Regions from separate parts of the Cytobacillus sp. FSL R7-0680 genome, predicted to be linked through region 1. Evidence: riboswitches for the same ligand, from Rfam matches in the RefSeq annotation. Region 1 holds a riboswitch; the other holds the start of a gene.

Region 1 (8,157 bases):
TCTTTTTCTCTCCTTTTTTTTGTAAATTCCCTAAATATATCATCGCCTCTAAATGATCACCGACGATGACTGAAGTAGTGGGGGCTAGACATCCTTTTCGATTAGCATAATGAGTATGCGGGCGAAAGCGATTGATTTTATCCACTTCAACATGGTGTACATTTTCGACTACACAATGATTAACAAGTAACTTTACGTAAGCTAATACAGGATTAGCTAGTGACCCAACACCGACTTTTTCAATACTTTTCCTACTCAAGGCATGGGGGACAGCAACAGTGGAACCCACACCTAAATCAGCTCGATTACATGCTACATTTATTGCGTATTTACAGGCAGTAACTAAGTGAAGTGGCCAGTGCTGTTTTAAGCTAGCATTGAGGTCATTTACTGCAACATCAACGCCCCTCTCTACAGCCTGTACAAATGGCTGTAAGTCTTCCATCGCGATGACAAAATCGCCATCAACAAATAACAAAATCTCTCCGGTGGCAAAGTGGGCACCTATCGCTCTACCAGTATCTAAACCTAGTTTTTCAGCAAACTGAATAACCGTTGCCCCTGCATCATATGCATGAACCGCTGTCTGATCATTTGACCCATTCACTACAACGATGATTTCTAACGGACCTAATCGCATACACTCCTCAATTACTGCCTTAATTCGTGCTTGTTCATTTTGAGCTGGGATGATAACTGATAACTGGGATAAGGGGTTGTTGGCATGGTCATTTTTTCTAATAGTTGGCTGATGGCCCTGGATAACAGAATCTAGTACATCTAATCTTCTTTCACCATCAGAAAACTTTGATCGGCTATTAGGCGGGAACCTTTGTGTGTAAGCTTGTAAATAATCGTCTATTCTTCTCCTGTCATCTTTCCTATCCCACACTTGATTTTGCAGCTGAAAGATATTACGAATAGGAAGCTGATGTGACAATACATAGCCTTGTTGAACTAATTTCACATGTGCTTCAACAGGATTGCTAAGCGTATCGATACCAATAGTATCTACTGCTTTTCTAGAGAGTCCATAAGGGACGAACACGATTTGGTCTATTTTTAAATCCGAACGATGGATAAAAGCATTGGTTATTTGCGGGAAAATAGTAGAAGGAATGTGGCGGTGTTTTTTTTGAAATTCATAGTCCATATTATTGAGAACAGCGTCCGCGCTATTGTCCATCAGAGGTTGTAAAAATTGCTGGAGCGTTGGTACCGTAATATGTTGGTTGAGATCTAAAAATAACATACATGATCTTGTTGCCTTTTTTGCCCCGATGACATGTGCTTCGTAGACATGTTGCCAAGCATCATTTACTACGAGACGAAACGGATCAACATTTAATAATTTATGGGCAACAAAGATTAGCTCAACATTTGTGATAGATTGATAGGTCTGGATTAACTTACTCACATACTGATTACTCGCATCCCGACTAATAGGAACAATCAAAGATAAACACGAACCATCCAAAAAGCATCGTCTCCTTACATCTTTAAGTGGCATCACCCCCTTACAAGGAATATAGTATCGCTTGTTCATTTCCCTGTTTTTAATACATGCCTCGTATCAATGATATTTTCTACTTTCGATAAAAGTTTATAATCCAAATTACTATGGTCCGTAAGAAGCAGGGTTAATTGATACTTTGATAATGTCTCGTTTGTTAACGGAACAGATTGATAGCTTTTATTTTCAAGAACAACTGTTGGTACATAAGGATCGTGATAGTCTACCTGATAACCTTTTTGCAAGAGTTCGTTAAAAATTGTTAAAGCTGGGGATTCACGGACATCGTTCACATCCCTTTTATACGCTAGGCCAACAACAAGGATTGCCCCGGTCTCCCCTGCTAATTCAGCTTCTACTTTTTTGACGATTTTTTGAGGCATCGTATCATTAATTTCTCTTGCTGCTGCTACGAGCTGACTGCTTAAGCCGTATTGATTGAGCTTCCATTGTAAATATATCGGATCAACAGGGATACAATGTCCACCTATTCCCGGACCAGGCCAATAAGGAGTAAATCCAAATGGCTTTGTCGCAGCTGCCTGCAGGGCTTCATAAAAATCAATGTCTAATCGTTCACATAGCTCGTCCAACTCATTCACTAGTGAAATATTGACTAATCGCTGTGTATTTTCAAATAACTTAGCTAACTCTGCAACTTTCGGCGAGCTTACTGGCACAACTTCAGCAAAATACTTTGCATAAAACTGATCAATTTTCGCAAGAGAGCTCTCTGTTTGACCACTAATTACTTTTGGGATAGAGGCTAACGTATATTGCTTATTTGCAGGATCAATTCTCTCGGGTGAATAACATAAGTAGTAGTCTTCCCCAGCTTTAAAGTGATGGCGTGTGAATATAGGCTCAATCACCTCTTCTACTGTTCCCGGATAAGTAGAGCTTTCATAAATAATCGTTTGTCCCGTCTGTAAATATTGGCAAAGATAGTTAGTAACGGCAATCATCGCTCTTAAATCCGGTTCATGATGTTCGTCAATTGGGGTTGGAACTGTGACGATGATATACTCAGCGGCTTTAAGCAAAGCTATAGCTGCATCCGTATGTTTTGGAATGAAATTTAGAACCGCTTGCAGCTCTTCATCTTTTACATCAGGAATATAACTGCTCCCTTGCTGTAATAACTCAATCTTATGAGTATCTTGATCGATGCCCGTTACATGACAGCCCTTTTTTGCTAAGTGGAGAGCCAGTGGGAGACCAACATAGCCGAGACCAATAACAGCAACTCTATCTATTTGACCTTGGAGCATGTCCCATTTTCGATTGCCATCTGTATAACCGCATCTCTGATTGAACGATAGTAAATATGAAAATGCTTCAATGTGGTCACCTAGAATCCGGTCAGTTGATTCGACCCGACCATCGGCTTGCCTGTGATGCTGTTTTCTAATTTTATTTGGCTTGACGACATCGACATAATGAATGGATTCGACTTTAAATCCTTTTAGAATTGCCTTTGCTTGAAATAACGGTGGAGACATTAATGTGAGGATACCAATCTCGTCAATCACTTTCCTGCTCATTGCATGTGGAATAGCAGTGAGAGAATTAACGGTGAGGTCCTCTCTTTTCAGTGCCATATTCAGAAGGTACTTAGCAGCACTCACAGAATGCAACGGATGGGCACGGTCGAGCAATATTTCTAAATCATTTAAAGCAATATCTGCCCCTTCTTCTACAGCATGTATAAAAGGGGTTAAATCTTCTGCTTTGATAACAAAATCACTATCTAAGAACAAACAGATATCTCCTGTACTGTGAAGCCCACCAATCGCTCTTGGAATGTTATGTCCGAGTGCCTGGTCAAACGCAATCACTTTCACACCTGACTTTTCTACCTTTTCCTTTGTTCGTTCATCTGCTCCATTTAACACAACAATGATTTCATCAATGCCTGCCTTCTTTACCTCAGCAATCACTTCAGCAATCGTATCCGGCTCCTTCCCTACAGGAATAATCGCACTATACTTCGCTCGTTTCTCTTCCTTTACCGAAAAGGCTTGTACATATTCCTTAAAAGATTGCCGATTTCGCCTGCCATCGTTTAAACCACCGCGATATCCTCTCTCTTCAATCAGTTGGGCCACTGCACGTAAATGGTCACCAATTATTAAACTTGTTGAAAATGAAAAAGAGGAGCCCGTAATCTTCTGTTGATGTTTCGGTCGAATCTTATTTGTAGCAATCACATCAATGGCTACTGGTGCACTCATCTTTAATTCTTTCATCACAGCTATACTATGAGCTAATGGCGGACAAGCTAAATTCTCCCAACCAATTGTATCAAGCGCTGATTTTTTCATCACATGAGGAACAGCGACTAAGGAATTAACGGATAACTCACCTTTACCTAAAAAATGATTAAGAGAGAACTTTGATACTGCTGTCGGATGTGGTCTAATGGGGCGCTTCATTGTCCAGCTTAAATCATTTAGGGCAATATCAGCCCCATCCCGAATGCCATCAAGCAGTGCTTGTAGCTCCTGAGCTCTAACGACAATATCACCATCAATAAAAAGAAGCGTATCCCCTTTTGCCTCCCTTGCACCAATTGCTCGTCCAATATCCACCCCTAGAGGTTCTTTATAAACAAGCTTTCTACATTCAAATGCTTCCGCTATTTTCTCCGATCCATCTGTTGAACCATTCAAAACAGCGATGATTTCATATGGCTCAATCTTCACTAACTCTTCTAAAACGGCTGACAACGTAGATTCTTCATTCTGAATGGGAATAATAACAGATAGATTCATAACACTTCACTTCTCTCCTTCAGCAAAATTAATAGTCTCCTTTGTGCTAACTATAGCCTTTTCCATCACAAACCCGAGAAAAACACTAAGTAATATCAATATATACAGCTTGGCCAATTTTGTTCTCGGACAAGTATACAATCTATGAAAGATGGTGCGATAGACAGGGTAGATTGGTTTAATTATGGGGGCATTGATCCGATTCGGCACTAAAAAATATATTATTACTATTCGTTAGGAGATGTTAAAGTAGATATATATGTATTTAAGGGGGAGTACAAATTGGAATTCGAGTTGAATTTTATTTGGATTGCCGTCGGTTTAGCATTACTTGGCTATTTCATAGGCAATGGGTTGAAGCAATTTAGTAGTAAAAATGAAGGTAATATGAATCATTTACTTGTGGAGCAAAGCCACCTTCATCTTTACTTTTATTTAAGTGAAGCAGACATGAAGGATCTATTACAGAAGCATCCTCACGCACCAAAAGTCATTCTTAATGGCAAGCATTATTACCATCTACATAAATTTCGCAAGTGGCTTGAATCTGATGATATATATCACTCATGAAGAATTTATTTTGACAGCTTCCATTTATTATGCTAATCTATCTGTAAAATTCAAAATATTATAAATATGTAATTCTCTTATTCAGAGAGGTGGAGGGACTGGCCCGATGAAACCCAGCAACCTTTAACAATTATTTGTTAAAAAGGTGCTAATTCCTGCAAAGTGTAATAGCTTTGGCAAATAAGAGAGGATAAAGACCTCTCTATTTTTAATTAGAGAGGTCTTTTGTATTTTCAAAACTTAATAACAAAGGCAACAGATGCATGATTGCTTAAAAGGGAAGCCCGGTGGAATGCCGGCACGGTCCCGCCACTGTGAAGGAGAGCGACTTATCATTGACCACTATTTCATAATAGAAATGGGAAGGGATAACGAGCGATAATCCGAAGTCAGGAGACCTGTCTGTTGTTTGCACTTAGACTCTACGGATGCATAGAGAGGAGTGATGAATACGTGTTGAGCAAATCAAATGGTCTCAACTCTAGTTAATATTGCGTATGAATCTCTCATTTAATAATAAATAGAGAGATTTTTTGTTGAGAAAATACAATCTAAAGGAGTGTTTAAATTGACTGAAGTAAAAAGTTCAAATGTAGGTTATCCAAGAATTGGCGAGAAGCGGGAGTGGAAGAAAGCTCTAGAACAATTTTGGAGTGGTAAGTTGAATAAAGAGACTTTTCTGCAACAAATGGAAGTCATTCGTTTATCCTCTCTCGAGAAGCAAAAACAACTTGGCGTTGATCTCATCCCGGTTGGCGATTTCACACTGTATGATCATGTCCTTGATACAGCTGTGATGTTTGGACTTGTTCCTGAGCGTTTTACATACAGAGGTGGGAAAGTTGATATCGAAACGTATTTTGATATTGCCAGAGGGAACAAAGATGCCGTGGCAGCTGAAATGACCAAATGGTTTAACACAAACTATCACTACATCGTGCCAGAACTCAACAACCTCACGCCAACACTTGCTGAAAACCGGCCACTTGCCTTTTATAAAGAAGGAAAAGAGAAGCTTGAAATCGACGGGAAACCGGTTATCTTGGGCCCGATTACGTTTGTGAAATTATCAAAAGGCTATAAAGAAAGTGAATTCAAATCAATCGTCAATCAATTCGTTCCTCTTTATGCACAAATTTTAAAAGAATTACAGCAAGAAGGTGCCTTGTGGGTACAAATCGATGAACCTATTTTAGCAACTACCCTCACAGAAGAAGACATCTCACTCTATCAAGCAGTTTACCAAACATTACACGAGGCAGCACCACAGATAAATATCATTTTACAAACGTATTTTGAAAGCATCACTTATTATGAAGCTGTTACCTCTTTACCTGTGCAAGCGATCGGCCTTGATTTCGTCCATGATGCAGGTCAAAACCTCGCTTCCTTACAAAAATTCGGCTTCCCAAGTGATAAAGTATTAGCTGCAGGTGTCATCGATGGCCGTAATATATGGGGCGCCAAACTTGATAATAAGCTCTCTCTTATAGAAGAAATTACAGAAATAGTTCCGAAAGATCGCTTAATCATCCAGCCTTCATCCAGCTTATTGCATGTACCCGTTTCAGTCAAAATTGAAGAAACACTTGATCATACATTAAAGACCGCACTCGCCTTTGCTGATGAAAAATTACAAGAAATCGTAGTGCTAACGAAAGGAATAAGAGAAGGAAGAGAGGAAATCCAAGATGAGATAAACGAGAGACGAACTGCTATCGAGGCACTAAATCAATCTTCTATTAGAAACAATCAACAAGTACAAACAGCCATTCAAAACTTACCATCATCACTAGCAGAGCGCGAAGCACCTTATTCTGTTCGTCAAGCAACACAAAAAACATCCTTCCAACTACCACTCCTACCTACAACAACGATTGGAAGCTTCCCACAAACACAGGAAGTGAGAAGAAATCGTTTAAAATGGCGTAAAGGAGAGTTAACTGCTACTGACTATCAAACATATATCAAAACGGAAATTAAAAAGTGGATTGATATTCAAGAAGAGCTAGGCCTTGATGTGTTTGTTCATGGCGAATTCGAGCGCACAGATATGGTCGAATACTTCGGTGAAAAATTAGCCGGATTCCAATTCACAAAATTCGGTTGGGTGCAGTCTTATGGCTCTCGTTGTGTCAAACCACCACTCATTTATGGAGATGTCTCATTTGAACAGCCAATGACAGTTACAGAAACAGTCTATGCCCAGTCCTTAACAGATCACCCGGTAAAAGGTATGCTCACTGGTCCGATTACGATTTTAAACTGGTCATTTGTCCGCGACGATATCCCTCGTTACGAAGTCGCAAACCAAATTGCCCTTGCCCTTCGAGAAGAAGTAGAAACACTAGAAGCAAATGGTATCCGGATGATTCAAGTAGACGAACCAGCCATTCGTGAAGGATTACCACTCAAACAAGAGAAGTGGGAAGATTATCTGAACGCTGCTGTTTATGCTTTTAGACTAGCCACCACTTCAGTCAGAAATGAAACACAAATTCATACGCATATGTGCTACTCCGATTTCGAAGACATTATCTCAAGCATTCAAGCACTCGACGCTGATGTCATCTCCATTGAAACATCAAGAAGCCACGGCGAACTCATTCACTCATTTGAAGAAAGCACCTACGAACAAGGTATCGGCTTAGGTGTATATGACATTCACAGCCCTCGGGTGCCACAACTCGACGAACTAACGAAAAACATCGATCGTGCCTTACAAGTACTAGACCCACAACTTTTCTGGATTAACCCTGACTGCGGCCTCAAAACAAGAGGCATTGACGAAACCGTCGCAGCCCTAACAGTCATGGTGCAAGCTGCCAAACTCTCGCGGGAAAAATTACTTGTAAAAAAAGGAAAATAAACAAACAGAAATCCGAACGATTATACATTCGTTCGGATTTCCTCGTTTAATAGTACAGTGTTTAGTTTCTTATCCATCTTCTTCTGATAAGAACCATGGTTAAATCTCTTTTCGTTAAATTCACCAATCACATTCCGTACCCGGACATTATGGATGATTAAGTTGCGATAAATCTCATTCTGCAAATAAGCATTAAACCAACTATAATCCTTTAACTTCCGCAGATTATTCGTCACATCTGCTTGCGTGACTTGTGTAATAAAAGGGGCGAAAGAAATAATACTTATCATATTTAGGAACAGTTTTTTCATAGTGGGTGCATCCTCTCTTATTTATTCAGATTACTGTTGGTTGGGTATTTGTACCTTTTCGTTTACCAAATCAGAGATGATACTACGTCAAAACCAGTTCACATTCGCACTCAAAAAACG
Region 2 (8,157 bases), on a different contig from region 1:
GATGCTTTATCGCCCTTTTGAGAATAGACTGAACAGCTTATTAACGAAACATCAATTACAACGGGCACAGTGGACAATCCTTTATTATCTCTACCATTTTGGTCCAACAACTTTAGTAGAGATTGCTGCATATCAAGGTGTCGAAAAGCCAACAGTTACGAGGACCATAAATCAGCTTGAGGAATATGGATATGTAGAAAAAATCCCAAGCATGGATAAACGTGAAAAGAAAATGAAAATAACGAACGAAGGTGAACGCATATACAAAAAAATCCGCATTCCGATTGATCAGTTCGAAATGGAAATATTAGAGGGAATCACACCTGAGGAACAAGAAGAATGTATTCGTATTTTTGATAGTATTAAAAGCAATTTGTAAGGAGGAAGAAAAGAATATGAGTTCAACAAAAGAAAAATTATGGACCAAGGACTTTATCACCGTTTCTTCCGTAAACTTTTTTCTAACATTAGTGTTTTATTTATTAATGGTTACGATTGCGGTGTATGCCGTTGAAGCACATCATGCGACCGCCAGCCAAGCTGGCTTAGTTACTGGCATATTTATTATAGGAACATTGGTAGGAAGATTGTTTATCGGTAAATATATTGATCGTATTGGACGGAAGAAGACTTTAATCATTGGCTTACTATTATTTAGTTTATCAACAAGTCTTTATTTTATTGAAATTGATGTCAATTTCTTACTTATTACCCGCTTTATCCACGGTTTAACATTAGGGATGGCAAGTACAGCAAGTGGTACAATTGTCGCTTCAGTTATACCGCAAACAAGGAAAGGTGAAGGAATCGGCTATTTTAGTATGAGTAATACTTTAGCGACAGCAATAGGACCTTTTATCGGTATGTTAATGAGTCAATACACAACTTTTCATACGATTTTCATTTTTTGTTTGATTCTTGGTATTATTGGCCTACTTATCGGGTTAACTGTGAATGTGAAAGAGTTAACTGAAGATCAAAAAGCTCAATTTCAATCATCTGGTTTTCAATTATCTAGCTTTATTGAACCAAAGGCACTTCCAATTGCACTCGTCACATTAACAGTCGCATTTTGTTATTCAAGCGTCTTGTCTTTTATTAACTTTTATGCAATTGAAAAGGACTTAGTAAATGCTGCTAGCTTTTTCTTCTTTGTCTATGCCATCGCTGTCTTACTATCCCGTCCTTTCACTGGTAAATTAATGGACAGCAAAGGGGCAAATTACGTGATGTATCCAGCGTTCATTTTATTTGGAGTAGGTCTATTCTTACTTAGTAATTCATCAAATGGTGTTATGTTATTAGTGGCGGGGGCTTTGATTGGCTTAGGCTTTGGTAATATGCAGTCTTGTACACAAGCGATTGCGGTCAAATTAACGCCACCCCATCGCATGGGGCTAGCTACTTCCACCTTCTTTATCTTTCTCGATGGTGGTTTAGGTTTTGGACCCTATTTATTAGGTTTACTGATTCCTATAACTGGCTACAGTATGTTATACATTTACATGGGGATAGTGTCGATTGCTTCAATTATTCTTTACTTTTTAGTTTATGGACGAACCGAACATAATGGGAGTAAACAGACACATCAAACAGCATCAATGTAAAATAAGGTATGCTATAATGAAAGAAGAGACTCCACGTAATGGAAGTCTCTTCTTTCTAATTAAAATGGTTTATTCGGTTCATATGTCGGTTGTTGATTCGTCACTTCATACTCATAACTTTTCTCCATTGCTGCTTGTACTTCTTCTGACTGTTCTAATTCTGTATCCATTTGATTGTATTGTTGAGCTTCATTTTGAGCAGCAATAATTTTCTCATCCACTTGATTATCATACTTTTTTTCCATTGCTTTCACTCCCCTTTTATAAGATGTCTCGCCTATTTTCCCCCTCAAAAAAACGATTTATACAAAATAATAAAAAAGGAGACTGTTCCATGAAGGAATTAATTAAAAACCATCTCCCGCATCTTCAGGAAATACAGATTGAAAGCAATCATTCTGGTTGGGATCATCATATTTATATTGTCAATCAAACATATGTCATCCGAATACCAAAAACAAAACAAGTATTAGTGAAAATAAAAAAGGAAATAAAGCTACTTCACCAGCTCTCATATCTTTCTTCCATTATTGAAATACCAAATTATCTTCCATTTTATAATAAAGACGGACAAATGATTGGTGTTTTTTACCACTTCATTAAAGGACAAGCATTATCTCATTCATTGATTACTCCTCCTTTATATGAAGCCAAGCGGCTAGGAACATTTCTTACAGAATTACATCGTCTGGATATAGATGAAGCAAAGAAATGTAACATAGAAGAACTACATAGTGAAAATTATTGGGCGCAATTACATCAAGCCCTGATTAAAAAAATATTTCCGTTCTTAAAAGACGCAGAAAAAGAAGAAATTGATAAAATGTTTTTAGCGGTGTCAAAATTTAAAGAAGCAAAAGTGGTGATTCATGGTGATCTAACAAGTGCCAATATCCTTTATCATCCAAGCAAAAAGGAAATATCAGGAATTATAGACTTTACAGATACGCAAATAGGGGACCCGGCGTTTGACTTTGCAGGGCTATATTGGGATTTCGGAGATCAATTCACCAAAGAAGCTCTCGCATCTTATCAAACAAAATTCAATAAAGATGAAATGTATAGAAGAGTCACTTCCTTTTACGGCTTACAACCAATATTTCACAAATGGTTGAAAAACGTCAATGACCAGGATGAAAAAGTTGTTCGACAATCCATAAGTACAGGAATGACCAAAATACAAATTATGCACAGATAAGTTTAACAGTATTCTACAACTATTATTAGAAACCGGACAAATCCATATAATTTTGTCCGGTTTCTTGCTTATTATTACTTCGTTATTCCATCCACGCTGGCTTTCCAAATCCTTGAAACTCTTCGTCGATAATTTTTTCAAATTCTGCAGACTCAACCACTTCTTTTAAGTCTTTCGCATATTGTTTATCTTCAAAGTCTGCTTTAACTGCAACCACGTTGCGATAATCATCAAGCATATTTTCTAGTGCTAATGCACTTAATAAGTCCATATCGGCTGCCAACGCAAAGTTACCAGGAACTGCAGCAAGATCCACCCCCTCAAGAGATCTTGGTAATTGTCCTGCTTCAATCGGTTGAAAAACTAAATTCTTTTTATTCTCCTTCACATCTTTTTCAGATACTGTTAGTGGATCGGCGTTTTCATCAATCGTAATTAGACCTTCGTCATTTAACGTATTTAAAGCGCGTGCTGCATTCGTTGGGTCATTTGGAATAGCAATGGTTGCACCGTCTTTAATCTCATCAATTGAATTAAACACATTCGAGTAAATCCCCATTGGGGCTGTTGGTACAATAATTAATGGTGCTAAGTCCATGTTATTTTCTTTCTCGAAATTCTCCAAGTAAATTGTATGTTGGAAAAGGTTAGCTTGTATATCATCTTCATTTAAAGCTTTGTTAGGTTGGATATAATCGCTAAACTCTACGACAGTTACTTTATATCCTTTTTCCTCTAGACCAGGTACAATAGCTTTTTTCAACATATCACTATAAGGACCGGCAGTAGCACCAATTTTTAATTCTTTCGTTTCATCCACCTTTTCTCCACTCGTGTCTGAACCTCCGCCACATGCTGTTAGTAAACAAACAGTTGCAATGAATAAAACAATTAGCCACTTTCTCATTATGTTTCCTCCCCATAGCTGTAACCAGAATTTTAACCAATAAAAAAAGCCACTATTCATCATCTGAAAGAGGCATTGGTTTTATTCCGCCTTATCTTTCAGAATGAATGGATATCATTCTGCAGGAATTGGCACCTTCCCAATATTGGGGGTTGCCGGACGTCATAGGGCCTAGTCCCTCAGTCTCTCTGGATAAGCTTTTCATTTAATTTTTATGATATGATATTACTACTCTCTTTTATTTTTGTCAATGTTCGAAATAATGCTACATCCAATCTCCCAAGAAAATGGGTTTAGTGATCCAACTACCTTTCCTTTATTCTTTTAAAACAAAAAAGGAAATCGAATATTTCCTTTTATATAAAATTAACTGGACAATTTGTCTTTTTGGTTATAAAATGCGTTCGTATATAGATTAAATGAATGAAGGTGGATTAAAATGGAATTATCGCATCGTTTGAAGCAATTACCTCAACAATTTTTTGCTTCCCTTGTTCAAAAAGTTGCTGCTGCAAAACTTGAAGGCAGAGATGTTATTAACCTAGGACAAGGCAATCCCGACCAGCCAACACCTGCACATATTGTACAATCACTTCAGCAAGCTGCAGAAGACCCAATGACACATAAATATTCTCCTTTTAGAGGAATTAATGAATTAAAGAAGGCCGCCGCTTCCTTTTATGCGCGTGAATATGGGGTAGAAATTGAGCCTGAAAAAGAAGTAGCTATCCTTTTTGGCGCAAAAGCAGGTTTAGTAGAAATTCCATTATGCCTACTCAATGAGGGAGATTTAATGCTCTTACCAGATCCAGGTTACCCTGATTATGAATCTGGTGCGGTTTTGGCAAATGTAAAATACGAAACCTTTCCTTTAAAAGAAGCAAATCAGTTTCTACCTGATTACTCGCAATTTACAGAAAAACAAAAAAAGGATGCCCGCCTACTATTTTTGAATTATCCTAATAATCCAACAGGCGCGACAGCTGATTCCACATTTTTTGAAGAAACTGTTGCTTTTGCTAAGGAAAACAACATTACCATCTTGCATGATTTTGCTTATGGTGCTATCGGCTTTGATGGAAAGAAACCTGAAAGTTTCTTAGCCACAGCCGGAGCGAAAGACGTTGGTATTGAAATGTATACATTATCAAAAACATATAATATGGCTGGGTGGAGAATTGGATTTGCAGTTGGAAATGAACAAATCATTGAAGCCATCAACCTTCTTCAAGACCATATGTATGTAAGCTTATTCCCTGCGATTCAAAAAGCTGCAGCCTATGCATTAAATGGGGATCAAACAAGTGTAGACGAACTTGTTGCTCGATATGAGAGACGTAGAAATGCATTCATGAACGCTTGTGAAAAGGTTGGCTGGCACGGCAAGTCTCCTTCAGGATCGTTTTTTGCTTGGATGCCAGTGCCTGAAGGATACAATAGTGAAGAATTTGCTGACTACTTACTGGAAAAAGCTGATGTAGCTGTTGCCGCAGGAAAAGGCTTTGGGACCTTTGGAGAAGGTTATGTTCGGGTTGGATTACTTGTCGATGAAGAACGATTAATTGAGGCAGTAGAAAGAATTGGTCAACTCAAATTATTTTAATATAAGAGGTATGGCAGCCACAAACCTAGCCCATAGAAACATGTATAACTTATGTTCCTATGGGCTAGGTTGTGTAACTTGGAGGCTTTTATGAACGAACTCAAGCTTCATATTCTCTTCCTTTTAAATTCGCATTCCCGTTACAAGGTATCATCTTCATTGTTACATATGTCTTTACTTAGTTTTTTCGGAACGTATCTTTATCCGACAACCTTTTTCTTTTAACAAAGCCAACCTATAAACACATGTGCAAACATATACATTATCCAAGTAGGCTCTCAGTTTAATAAATGTTCATATAGCATGATCATTTATCACTGATTGAAGAAAACTTTGTAACGATTGTTCCGTATGAACAACATTTCTTAATTGATAAGGCTGAAGTGCTTTTGTTAGACTCGGATTTATACCAATGAGTCTCACTTCTCCTCCTGTCATTAGAAGAATGCTCTTGATTAAAAGCTCTAAGCCGCTCGTTCCCTCTTTATATACTTTAGCAACCGCTGTTAAATCAATCAGTATCCACCTGTAATCATGATCTGACAGACGGGCAAGCGTTTGCTCCATAATCGTTGTAAATTTATCGCCCGTCATATCGCCAAACAAAGGAATATAACAGATCTCTTTTGTTAAAGAGATAAAAGGACCTGATAATTCATCCAACCTTTGCAATGTTTTTTCTAATGTTTCCTTCTGCTCATAAAGCTCAAAATCTGTCTTTGCTAATCTGTTTTGTAGGGCCTGTAATTTCTCCATTAATGGTTCATTATCATCATCTTTGAATAAAAATTGCATGGACGCATTACCTTGAAAATCCCAACTGATATGAATATCAAATAGTGCTATCGGTATACTTCTTGTTTTTAAATTAGCTTCAAATCTCATACTCTTTTCTGGTATGGCAGCTACCCTTTCAAACTTAGAGATACTCCCTTCATCAACTATACTTTTAATCGTACCTTCTGATAAATCAAAGACTTCATCCGCTTTAGATGTATAGCTAATGATTTCACCATTCTTATTAGCTAGTATATACGGTATCGGCAAATGTAGATCAATTAATCGCATTTTTCCTCCCCTCCGTATTAAAAGCAGTGATCCATTTATCTACAGCATATAAGTTTGAAATAATTTCCGGCTTAATAGCGGTAAAAGAAGCTAAATCATATAAATTTGTCAATCTTCCACCTAATAAAATCCTAGGTTTCTTTGGTAAATAAGAAAAAGCTTCCATATATTCCGTAAGTGCCGGTAAATGGGTAGCAATCGAAACTGATAAGCCAATTACATCTGGTTTCCAATCCTTCGCAGCCTGCAATGCATATTGTACAGGTAAATTTGCTCCTAAAAACTTGGTTCTCCATCCATTCTCTGCAAATATACTGGCTACCATCTTTAATCCCAAATAATGCTGCTCTCCTGATAAACAAAGAAACATGGCGGTCGGTGCATCCTTAACAGGTTTAAACTTGTGCTTTGCAGCTAATCTTGAAAGAATGAAATCGCAAACTCCAGATGCCAAATGTTCATCTGCAACTGTTATCTCAAAATTTTCCCATTTAAGACCAATATTAACCATAGCTGGTGTAATAATATCTTGATAAATTTCTACATTAGTCAAATAATCGAATCGCTCAATATATTCCCAAGCATCAGCAACAGCTCCAGATAAAAGGATTTCTGCTAGATCTTCTCCTCTCGTCACTGTGCCTCGCCTCCTTGAACATCTCTTAAAATAGACACAGCCTCTCCTAACAAACCAATATATGCAGAACTAATTTCACTTTCTACCACCGTACATTTCTCTAATTCCTCTTCTAAAAAAAGAAAATTATCAATCAAGGTTTGCGTCGTCATACCATATTTAATTAAGATACCTCTTAACCAAAGGGCATAGTCAGTGAAAATCTTTGACGTATTTAATTCCATTGCCGTCTTTAAATAATCTAAGTGATGCATATTATCAATAAATGTTTGATTTCTCCCACGTTCACCATATCGTTCAATTAATGTAGGGTCTTCTCGAAATATCCTTTTTGTTACTTCTTCTGCGATTATTTCATATTTACTCACTTTACCACAACCTTATATTGCGACACTTTTGGAATGACTGCTGCTAATTCTTTATCTGGATACTTCTTTTCAAGATCATGAATTCGTTGAAAATCTTTACTTCTTACCCAGCGTAAATAATCTTCCTTTGTTTCAAAAATTAATTGTACTGTCAATTCTCCTTTACGTTTATCATTCTGAAGCAACATAAAGTCGACGAACCCATCTGCTTTATCGACTAAACGTGAACGATTCTTATATATTTCAATCACTTCATCTGCTTTACTTTCATTTACATCAAAAGTTGAGAATACGGTATACATAACTTCCCCCTACACATTTGGACTTGTGTTACTTCTCCATTCCATTACAATGGTTGGAATACTAAATCCGAAAATGGAATCATTCATTTTTCCTACTTGTTTAAATCCTTTTGAATGATAAAAATCCAAAGCAGAATCATTTCGCATCACAACAGAAACCGTAATTTTATTGACATCATAAAAATATTCAAACATCGCTTTTAGTAGGGCTGTACCAATACCTCGGCGGTGAAAACTCGGCAATATATATAAAGCACCTAATTCTATTTCTTTCTTAATATTTATTAATGAAAAATGAACGAAACCAATAACTTCTCCTTCTTCTTCAGCAACCAATAAAACCGAAGTAGATAAACTTCTCATTAAAGCGTCTTCAGTATATACAGATAATAAAAAATCAACCTGTGTTCGCTCGGGAATTAAGCCTTCATATGCGTAACGCCAACTCTCCCTAGCAACAGATTGGA

The links. A riboswitch is a leader RNA that binds a small molecule or an ion and turns the genes downstream of it on or off. The one in region 1 is predicted to bind S-adenosylmethionine.
Region 2: another riboswitch for S-adenosylmethionine. It lies ahead of MKY26_RS22450 (MetQ/NlpA family ABC transporter substrate-binding protein); the one in region 1 lies ahead of metE (5-methyltetrahydropteroyltriglutamate--homocysteine S-methyltransferase).

What each region holds. Positions count from the first base shown of each region.
Region 1 is NZ_JBBPAO010000001.1:3,726,742-3,734,898, reverse strand. It holds gene MKY26_RS18650 (glycosyltransferase family 2 protein) at 1-1,477, opposite strand, end outside; gene MKY26_RS18645 (nucleotide sugar dehydrogenase) at 1,543-2,784, opposite strand; partial or broken gene MKY26_RS18640 (glycosyltransferase family 2 protein) at 2,776-4,287, opposite strand; gene MKY26_RS18635 (DNA-binding protein) at 4,570-4,857, shown strand; SAM riboswitch class I at 4,932-5,044, shown strand; cobalamin riboswitch at 5,098-5,277, shown strand; gene metE (5-methyltetrahydropteroyltriglutamate--homocysteine S-methyltransferase) at 5,426-7,726, shown strand; gene MKY26_RS18625 (hypothetical protein) at 7,747-8,037, opposite strand.
Region 2 is NZ_JBBPAO010000002.1:68,729-76,885, forward strand. It holds gene MKY26_RS22430 (MarR family winged helix-turn-helix transcriptional regulator) at 1-379, shown strand, start outside; gene MKY26_RS22435 (MFS transporter) at 396-1,607, shown strand; gene MKY26_RS22440 (hypothetical protein) at 1,667-1,852, opposite strand; gene MKY26_RS22445 (aminoglycoside phosphotransferase family protein) at 1,942-2,805, shown strand; gene MKY26_RS22450 (MetQ/NlpA family ABC transporter substrate-binding protein) at 2,888-3,712, opposite strand; SAM riboswitch class I at 3,801-3,911, opposite strand; gene MKY26_RS22455 (pyridoxal phosphate-dependent aminotransferase) at 4,152-5,315, shown strand; gene MKY26_RS22460 (STAS domain-containing protein) at 5,610-6,383, opposite strand; gene MKY26_RS22465 (cobalamin B12-binding domain-containing protein) at 6,370-7,020, opposite strand; gene MKY26_RS22470 (hypothetical protein) at 7,017-7,388, opposite strand; gene MKY26_RS22475 (antibiotic biosynthesis monooxygenase family protein) at 7,385-7,690, opposite strand; gene MKY26_RS22480 (GNAT family N-acetyltransferase) at 7,700-8,157, opposite strand, start outside.